2 regions of the Pseudomonas sp. GW823-FHT06B06 genome follow, and region 1 is predicted to be linked to the other one. Evidence: riboswitches for the same ligand, from Rfam matches in the RefSeq annotation. Region 1 holds a riboswitch; the other holds the start of a gene.

Region 1 (5,025 bases):
TCGCGGCTGGATCGAATTCTCCGACCACTTGCGCCTGCGCACCTCCTACCCCGTGCTGCCGTGGATCGGCGTCATCGCCCTGGGTTACTGCATCGGTCCGTGGTTCGCACGCTCTACCTCGTTCGCAATGCGTCAGCGTTATCTGTTGCTGACAGGTGCCTGTGCATTGATCGGTTTCATCGCCCTGCGCCTGGTCAACGGTTATGGCGAAGCGCAGTGGGTGGTTCATGAAAGCACGACAGAAACCCTCATGAGTTTCTTCAACATCACCAAGTACCCCCCTTCCCTGCTGTTCCTGTGCCTGACACTGGGCGTGGGGCTTTTACTGCTGCTTGGCTTCGAGCGGGCCCGGCAGCGCCAATGGATCAGCATCCTGGCGGTATTTGGCGCGGCACCGATGTTTTTCTACCTGCTCCATCTGTATGTGCTGAAAATGCTTTATCTGCTCAGCGCGGCATTTTTCGGCCTGAACCAGGGCGACTACTTCGGCTTCGACGGCATAGGTGCCGTATGGCTGATCGCCGTGCTCCTGGCGGCAACGCTGTATCCACCGGTGCGCTGGTTCGCCGCATTGAAGGCGCGTCGTCGCGATATCGCCTGGCTCAAATACTTCTGATCAGGCGATGGGTTCGCCTCGGGCGGCATGATCGACTACCATGCCGCCGCCGGTTCCCAAACGGGATTAATAGGGAATCCGTGATGCTGCCAACGCATCAAACGGAACTGCCCCCGCAACTGTAGGTGCCGAGCCTGCTCCTGAACTGCCACTGGGATCGATTCCCGGGAAGGCTGGAGCACGCCATGACGCATCAGTCAGGAGACCTGCCGGCCAAGCAACAAATCACTAACCGGCGGGGTGTCCGGGAAGGACATCTGCGCGGGCGTCACTCAGGTGATGGGCCTTGCACTGCTGTTTTCGGCAGCGCTCGATGATGTGTTTTCCAGACCTTGCACCCTGGCTGCGTGTACGGTTCAAATGGAGATTGCATCATGCTGTTGCCGCGCTTTTTCACCCTCGTCACCGGCCTGGGACTTTCTGCCCTCGCCTGTGCCTCCCCTACTCATTACCCGCTGACGATCGAGAACTGCGGCAGCACACTGACGTTCACGCACGCCCCTGTCCGGGCGGTGACTATCGGCCAGGCCGGCACCGAAATGCTCTTCGCCCTGGGACTCGGTGACAAACTGGTCGGCACTTCGCTGTGGTTCAATGATGTGCTGGGCAAATACAAGGGGCAAAACGACAGGATCGAACGCCTGGCCGATAACGAGCCGAGTTTCGAGTCGGTCATCGGCAAGCGCCCGGAACTGGTCGCTGTCGAACTTGAGTGGATGGTCGGCCCGCAAGGCGCAGTCGCTACCCGCGAGCAGTTTCACGAACTGCAGATTCCAACCTATCTCATGCCCTCGGACTGCGAATCCAAGGACAACCTGGTGGGGGCCGACGGCACCCGCCTGCAGCCGTTTCGCATTGACAGTCTCTACAGAAGCATTACCCAACTGGCCGAGATTTTTGATGTCCAGGCGCGCGGGCAGCAACTGAACGCGCAACTGCAGGCCAGCCTGGCCAAGTCCATTGCCGCGGTGCAAGGCAAAGACCTCACGCACACCAGCGCGCTGGTCTGGTTTTCCAGTGCCAGCCTGGACATCGATCCCTATGTCGCCGGGCACAAGGGCATCCCCGACTTCATGCTGGGCACCTTGGGCGTGCGCAATGTGGTGCAGTCCGACGAAGAGTGGCCAACCGTTGGCTGGGAAACCATCGCCAAGGCCAACCCGACATTCCTGGTCATCGCCCGCATGGATCGCCGGCGTTTCCCGGCTGACGACTATCAACGGAAACTGCAATTCCTGCGCAGCGATCCCGTGACCCGCAACATGGACGCGGTGAAAAACAACCGCATCATTATCCTCGACGCCATGGCCATGCAGGCCAGCTTGAGAATGTTCGACGGTCTCGAATCGCTGGCAACGGCCATCAACCGCTACGACCTGCCAAAATGACCGCGACGCTGATTCGCACTCTGCTTGCACTGGTGATGCTGCTCGTGGCCGTGATCGCCGGCGTGGCCATCGGTGAAACCCGCATCGAACCCGGCGTGGTGTTCCAGGTGTTGGCCAACAAACTGTGGATGGCCGGGTATGCCCTCGATCCTATCGATGAGGGCATTGTCTGGAACTACCGCCTGACTCGCGCGTTGGTGGCGGCGGCTTGCGGGGCGGGCCTGGCGACCTGCGGGGTGATCCTGCAATCGCTGCTGCGCAACCCGTTGGCCGATCCCTACCTGCTTGGCATTTCCGCGGGGGCCTCGACGGGTGCGGTGCTGGTGGCGTTGCTGGGCCTGGGTGCCGGAGCAATTTCGATGTCGGCCGGGGCGTTTGCCGGCGCCGTCGCCGCCTTCACCGTCGTGGTGTTGCTGGGCCGTGCCAGCGGTTCGCCCGGCAGTACCGGCCAGATCATCCTGGCGGGCATTGCCGGTTCACAACTGTTCAATGCGCTCACCGCGTTCCTGATCACCAAGTCGGCCAGTTCCGAACAGGCTCGCGGCATCATGTTCTGGCTACTGGGCAATCTCAGTGGCGTGCGCTGGCCCTCCGTGTGGCTGGCTGTACCGGTTGCGGTGGCCGGCCTGGCGGTTTGCCTGTGGCACCGGCGGGCACTGGATGCCTTCACCTTCGGCGCCGACTCCGCGGCCTCACTCGGCATCGCGGTACGTCCCGTGCAATTTCTGTTGATCAGTTGCGCCGCCCTGGTGACGGCGGTGATGGTGTCGATTGTCGGCTCTATCGGTTTCGTTGGACTGGTCATTCCCCACGCCGCCAGGCTGTTGCTGGGCACTCGGCATACCCGCCTGTTGCCGGCGAGTGCGCTGGGCGGTGCGGTGTTTCTGGTGGCCGCCGATGTGCTGTCGCGGACCTTGATCAAGGGCCAGGTGATTCCGGTCGGCGTGATTACCGCATTGGTCGGCGCGCCGGTGTTCGCGCTGATCCTGGTCGGTCGGAGGAATGCCCGATGAATGCGCTTGCGCCGGTTACCGACGAAACCGTGCTGAGTTGTTCCAGCCTCGAATTGCATATCCGCGAAGTTGAACTATTGCACCAGATTCACCTGGACATTCGTCGTGGCGAAACCCTGGGCCTTGTCGGGCCCAACGGCTCTGGAAAATCCACCCTGCTCAAACTGCTGGCCGGCGTGCGTGCGCCCAGCCGGGGAGCGGTCCATCTCAACGGCCAAGACCTCAAGGCCCTGTCCCGGCGAACCATCGCCCAAACCCTGGCGGTGGTTGAGCAGCAGGCCGACACCCTGGATGCGATCAGTGTGTTCGATGCCGTGGCCCTGGGCCGAACGCCGTGGTTGTCGGCCTTGAGTCCATGGTCGAAGGCGGACGAAGACATCGTCCATCAAGCCTTGCGCGACGTCGATGCGACGCATCTTTGCAGGCGCACGTGGCGTAGCCTCTCTGGCGGCGAGCGTCAGCGCGTGCATATCGCTCGCGCCCTGGCCCAGCGCCCGCAGATCCTGTTGCTGGACGAACCGACCAACCACCTGGATATCCAGCACCAGCTGGCGATTCTGCACGTTGTTCACGCATTGCCCGTGACCACCGTGATTGCCCTGCACGACCTCAACCAGGCACTCACCTGCGATCGTCTGGCGGTGCTGGAAAAAGGGCGCTTGGTGGCCCTTGGCAAGCCGCTTGAGGTGTTGACCCCGCGACGCCTGCTGGAGACTTTCGGGGTGCACGCGCACTACCTCATTGACCCCTTCGACGGCGCGCACATCCTGCGCTTGCGCTCATCCTGATTTGTTTGTGGACACCCCGGAATGCATACCCGATCAGCCATTCTCTTCGCCCTGGCAAGCCCTCTCGCACTCGCCGATTCAGTTCAATCGCAAGCCAAGGGATTTATCCAGGACAGCACCTGGAGCGTGCTCAATCGCACGGTTTACGACCATCGCGAGTACCTCAATGGCGCCCGCAATGGCGCTGCGCGTAATGCCTACAAACCGCGTGACGAGCGTAATGGCTACGCCGAAGAATGGGCCTACGGGCTGATGGCGACGGTGCAATCGGGCTTCACCCAGGGCTTGATCGGGGTGGGCATGGATGTCCATGCCTACCTCGGGGCACAACTCGACAGCGGCGGTGGCCGCGCAGGGAAAGCGCGATTGCTCGGTCTCGACAACCAGGGACATCCCAAGGATGCGTTCAGCCGCGGCGGTGCGGCACTCAAACTGCGCCGGTCATCGACCGTGCTGAGCTATGGCGAGCAGCGCGTGAAAACGCCGGTATTCAGTTCGTCCGATAGCCGCCTGCTCCCGGAGACCGCCACCGGGGTGTTTCTCACAAGCAGCGAGTTCGAGGCGCTGACGCTGGTAGCTGGACATTTCAGCGAAAGTACCGATCGGAACGCCAGCAGCCATGACCAGGGCTTTGTGGTCAACTACTCCAACGCCGTGAAAGGCAATGCCTTCGATCTCGCGGGCGTGGTCTTCACACCGGCAAAGAAGCTGACCGTCAGCGCCTATACATCGCGCTATGAAGACACCTGGAACCAGCATTACCTGGGTAGCACCTTCATCCAGCCGCTGGATGAAACCCGCGCGTTGTCGATCAACCTGAACCTGTACCGCACCACGGATGAGGGCAAGTCGCTGTCCGGCAGGATCGACAGCACGACCTGGAGCCTGATGTCCACTTACACCCAAGGCCCCCATGGCTTCAGCCTCGGCTATCAGAAGGTGGACGCCAACACACCGTTTGACTACGTCACCCGTGGCGCTATCTTCATCAGCAACGCCGTCCAGCTGTCGGACTTCAACGCTCCCCATGAACAGTCCTGGCAAGCCCGCTACGATTTCGATGCCAGCCCCTGGGGGTTACCGGGCCTGTCCATGAGCGCCGCCTATGTGCGCGGAAGCCGGATCGATGGAAGCCATGTCGACCCGCAAGGCGGCTACGCCTACCTGGGTTATGGCGAAGGCGGCAAACATTGGGAGCGTGACCTGCAGGTGCGCCATGT
Region 2 (5,025 bases), on a different contig from region 1:
CATCCCGGTCTTGTCGGCGTAGCGTGTCAGGATCACGCTCTGCGAAACGTCCGGCAAGGTCAGTTCCGCGCCCAGAAGCGCAGCGCAGGCGGCCGTGGCGGTCACGCCGGGGACTATTTCAAAAGGGATGCCGAGTTCTCGCAGGTGGCGTATCTGCTCGCCTATTGCGCCATACAGGCTCGGGTCACCGGAATGCACGCGCGCCACGTCCTGGCCGTTGGCATGGGCCGTCTTGATCAGTTGAATGATCTGTTCCAGGTGCAGTTCGGCGCTGTTGACCACCTGTTCGGCGCAGTGCCCTTCCAACACGGCGGCGGGCACCAGCGAGCCGGCATAGATGATCACCGGGCAACTGCGAATCAACCGCTGGCCTTTGACGGTGATCAGTTCGGGATCGCCGGGACCTGCGCCAATGAAGTAGACCGTCATTAAGAATTCCTGTTGAAAAGGGACGCTGGGCAAGGCTTCAGATGAAGAATGCTCATGATCGAATGCGCAGATTATCGGGGATTTTACGCGGCGCCAGCCAATGCGAGGGTAGCCTGGGCATATTTTTGGCGTGGGATCAGCAATGTAGCCGGGCCGTTGGCCAGTTGCTCGGCCAGTGCCAGGGCGGCACTTTCCGCTACGCCATAGCACCCGGTGCGTTCAAAGGCGATGTCCGAATGATGGCTCAGTCGGGGTTGATAGCTCGCCAGTTGTTCACTGCTGAAATACATCATCTGTAACCCAAGCTGTTCGGCCAGTTCGTTCAGCGCCGGTTCGTCGCGCTTCAAGTCGATGCTGGCCAGGGCCTTGATCCGATGCAGTTCGATCTGGTGCGCCTGCAGTGCCTGGTCAAGCAGTGCCCGCAACGTGCTGACGGGGCAGCCACGCTGGCAGCCCAGGCCGACCACCAGGGTCGGCGCTGCGCTGAGGCCTGTCATGCGGGGTATTGACCATCGCTTTTGCGGCGGAACAACCAGGCACTGATCAGGCCCAGGGCCAGCCAGAACGCCATGTTGGTCAGCTGCGAAGCGATCTTGAACTGAGTTTCCAGTGCCTCTGGAGCGAGCATCGAGTGCACTTGCGGTTGCGGAGCGCCAATCACATGAGGCACCGCAAGGATCGCCACGCCAAGGACTTTCATCAGCCAGTGACGGCTGAACACGATCAGGGCGATACCGACAGCGGTGGAGGCGGCGGTGCCGATCCACCAGAGTTGGCGTTGCGCCAGATCGGCAGCCGCGGTGCCCGGCAACTCAGGTGGCAGGCCAAGCGTCGGCGCCAGCACAAATGTCGCGTAGCCAGCCAAGCCCCAGAGCAGGCCCTGGGAGGTTTTGGTCGGCGCGCGCAGGGTGTAGAGACCAGCGAGCATCAGGGCGAAACCAACCGCCACTACCAGGTTACCGCCAGTGGTCGACAGCACGCGCTGCCAGCCGTCTTCCGGTTCCCAGGCTTCGGCATCGTGGGTATGTGCGGCTACACCAGCGGCGTGTTCATGAACTTCAACCGCTGCTGGTCCTGATTGTTCGTAGGTTTCGGCCTGCAAAATCAGCGGTGAAACCCACAAGCTTTGCAGCAGGGTCAGCAGCAGGGCGGCCAGCAACCCGGTGAAACCTGCGGTTTGCGCAATACGCTTGATCATGTCGACAGGTCTCAATGGCACGGGAACGCGGAACTGTGGCGCGTATCGTGTGCGGCGTTGTGCACTGCTTCGATGTGCGAGAAACCGGCGAAATACACCAGGCTGGCGCCGAGGATTGACGCAAAAATCGCCGCGGTCAGGCGTTGGGACAGGGTAGTGGTGCTGCTGGCGGCATTGCTGTGGCCGGTGCTGCTGATAATCGACATGGCGCTTCCCTCTGTTCGGTCAGCGGGGAATAAGAGCGCAAGCAGAACTCCGCACGACCGAGCGCGCAGAAGTCCGAACAGCGCCCGCCCACCGCGGGTTTGTTGATTGAAGTGATGGTGATGGTCACTTTGTGTTGCGGGCCGGTCTCCGGGCTCACGAGGGGCGCAGGCGTTAGCCTGAACCTTCCAGCGTCACCTTCCCATGCCGCATTGGCACAGTGGATCTGACGCTTCACTCGCTTACCGTTGCGGGGGCAGCACCGGACTGACATGGCCTGAAGTAAAGCACATGATTCACCGGTTTCCCGTTTCACCCTGTGAAGGGCACCCGTAACAAGATGCGTAGGAGAGCATGGGCGGGGGGCGGGCGTCAATTGGCAAGGGTTCTCACTTGAACATCGAGTTGTTCCCTTCGAGCAAGCCCGCTCCCACATTTGACCGAGTTCCTTCAGGGCAGACCCTCAAGTGTGGGAGCGGGCTTGCTCGCGAAGGGCGCACCGCAGGAATCATGTGAACATTGACCCGCCCCGATACCATGCGTAGCCTTGCGCTTTCGAGGTTCTTCGGCGTTTGTCGAAGCTAAGAAGGGAACGCGGTCAATGCCGCGGCTGCCCCCGCAACTGTGAACGGTTCAGTTTCTGCCATGCCACTGCATGCGCCAGCCATGGCGCGCGCGGGAAGGCGCAGCAACCGCCAGTCCAACGACTGGCCAGCCGTCAGCCAGGAGACCTGCCTCGATACAGATTCTCACTACAACCGGGCGGGGTGATCCGGTGGCGAACGCTTCCTGCGCGCGTGTGCGTTGCCGGTTCTCGTCCCGTATGCCCGCCACCTTGCCAAAGGGCATCCGATGAAAACACTGGCCAAACTCCCCGTCACCATCGTCACCGGCTTCCTCGGCTCGGGCAAAACCACCTTGCTGCGGCACATGCTCGACAACGCCCAAGGCCGCCGCATCGCGGTGATCGTCAACGAGTTCGGCGAGCTGGGCATTGACGGCGAAATCCTCAAGCAGTGCTCTATCGGTTGCACCGAAGAAGAGGCCAACGGCCGTGTCTACGAACTGGCCAACGGCTGCCTGTGCTGCACCGTACAGGAAGAGTTCTTCCCGGTGATGCGCGAACTGGTGGCCCGTCGTGGCGACCTAGACCACATCCTGATCGAAACGTCCGGCCTGGCCCTGCCAAAACCTTTGGTCCAGGCCTTCCAGTGGCCGGAAATTCGCAGTGCCTGCACCGTAGACGCGGTGATCACCGTGGTCGATAGCCCGGCCGTCGCGGCTGGCACGTTCGCCGCGTTCCCGGATCAAGTCGACGCCATGCGCAAACTCGACCCGAACCTGGATCACGAATCGCCTTTGCACGAGCTGTTCGCCGACCAGTTGGCCAGCGCCGACCTGGTGATCCTCAACAAGGCCGACCTGATCAGCCCTGAAGACCTGGCACGCGTACGCCTGGAAGTCGCCGAGGAACTGCCGCCAGCGGTGAAAGTCATCGAAGCCAGTAGCGGGCGCCTGCCGCTGGACGTGCTGATCGGCCTCGGTGCCGGGTCCGAAGAACACATCGACAGCCGTCACAGCCATCACGATCACCACCATGAAGGCGAAGACGATCACGACCACGATGCCTTCGATTCGATCTCCATCGAACTGCCGGCATCCGACGAAAGCCTGCTGATGGATGCGCTGACCCAACTGGTGGTGCAGCACGGCATCCTGCGCGTCAAAGGTTTCGCCGCGGTCCCGAACAAACCGATGCGCCTGCTGATCCAGGGCGTGGGCACCCGATTCGACAAGCATTTCGACCGCCAGTGGAGCGCTGAAGAAGCACGCACCACCCGTCTGGTGTTGATTGGCCAGGCGCTGGACGCCACAACGCTCGAAGCGCAATTGCGCGCCGCGCTCAGCGTGTAACCCATGCACCTGCTCAGGACCCAGCCCGGCGGATTCGTGTCGGATGACAACATTGCCGACCTAGGGCAAACCCCCGCCGAGCTGGTTATCCTGTGCAGCGGCGACTCCAGCCTGGCGTTGCTTGCCGAAGCGGCGCAGCAGTTGCCCGACGACTACCCAAGCGTGCGCCTGGCCAACCCGATGCAGGTGCAGAACCATGCATCAGTTGATCTGTATGTCGACGAAGTCCTGCGCCACGCCAAGGTCATCCTGATTTCGCTGCACGGCGGCATTGCCTATTGGCGCTATGGCGTCGAGCGGTTGGTGGAGTTGTCGCAGCGGGGTGTACAGCTGATCCTGGTGCCGGGCGATGATCGACCGGACCCGGAGCTCAGTGATCTGAGTACCGTGGGTGCCGGAGATCGCGACCGGCTGTGGCAATTCCTGCGTCAGGGTGGCATGGGCAATGCCCTCGACTTTTTCCGTTGCCTGGCCAATCGTTGGCTCGATCGCGACTACGTCTGGGCCGAGCCGCACACCTTGCCGCGTACGGCGATTTACCACCCACAAAAAAGCCCTGCGGCGCTGAACGACTGGCGGGCCCAGTGGCAGAGCGGTCAGCCACTGGCGGCGGTGCTGTTCTATCGCTCGCATTTGCAAGCCGCGAATACCGCTTTCATTGATGTTTTCTGTCAGCGCTTGCAGGCGGCGGGGCTTAATCCGTTGCCAATTGCGCTGGCCAGCCTGAAAGAGCCTGGCTGCCTTGCCGTGGTCGAGGACTGGCTGGATGAAGTCGAGGCGGGGGTGATTCTCAATACCACCGGTTTCGCCCAATCCAGTCCGGAGGCACCGCACTTGCGGCCATTTCGCCGCAATATCCCGGTGATCCAGGCCATTTGCGCCCAAGACAATGAACCGGGTTGGCGAGCCAGCGAACAAGGCCTCGGCCCCCGCGATCTGGCGATGCACATTGCGCTGCCGGAAATGGACGGGCGCATCATCAGTCGGCCGATCAGCTTCAAGGACCTGGCCTGGCGCAGCGAGCGCAGTCAGTCCGACGTGGTCTGCTATCGCGCTCAGCCAGAACGCATGGACTTTGTCGCGCAACTGGCGCGGCGCTGGATCGATCTGGCGCGGTTGCCCAATGGCGAAAAACGCATAGCGCTGATTCTGGCAAATTACCCGACCCGTGATGGTCGGATAGGCAACGGCGTCGGGCTCGATACACCGGCTGCGGCTTTGAATATCCTGCGTGCGCTGCATAAAGAAGGCTATCCGCTGCCAGCCGATCTGCCTGCCAG

What was found. A riboswitch is a leader RNA that binds a small molecule or an ion and turns the genes downstream of it on or off. The one in region 1 is predicted to bind cobalamin.
Region 2: another riboswitch for cobalamin. It lies ahead of AC1Q8Q_RS04375 (CbtB domain-containing protein); the one in region 1 lies ahead of AC1Q8Q_RS17755 (ABC transporter substrate-binding protein).

The regions. Positions count from the first base shown of each region.
Region 1 is NZ_JBXAHO010000018.1:16,757-21,781, reverse strand. It holds gene AC1Q8Q_RS17760 (acetyltransferase domain-containing protein) at 1-616, shown strand, start outside; cobalamin riboswitch at 650-844, shown strand; gene AC1Q8Q_RS17755 (ABC transporter substrate-binding protein) at 991-2,004, shown strand; gene AC1Q8Q_RS17750 (FecCD family ABC transporter permease) at 2,001-3,017, shown strand; gene AC1Q8Q_RS17745 (ABC transporter ATP-binding protein) at 3,014-3,805, shown strand; gene AC1Q8Q_RS17740 (OprD family porin) at 3,827-5,025, shown strand, end outside.
Region 2 is NZ_JBXAHO010000003.1:302,521-307,545, reverse strand. It holds gene cobM (precorrin-4 C(11)-methyltransferase) at 1-429, opposite strand, end outside; gene AC1Q8Q_RS04385 (cobalamin biosynthesis protein) at 513-926, opposite strand; gene AC1Q8Q_RS04380 (CbtA family protein) at 923-1,627, opposite strand; gene AC1Q8Q_RS04375 (CbtB domain-containing protein) at 1,639-1,833, opposite strand; cobalamin riboswitch at 1,956-2,180, opposite strand; cobalamin riboswitch at 2,373-2,584, shown strand; gene cobW (cobalamin biosynthesis protein CobW) at 2,684-3,745, shown strand; gene cobN (cobaltochelatase subunit CobN) at 3,749-5,025, shown strand, end outside.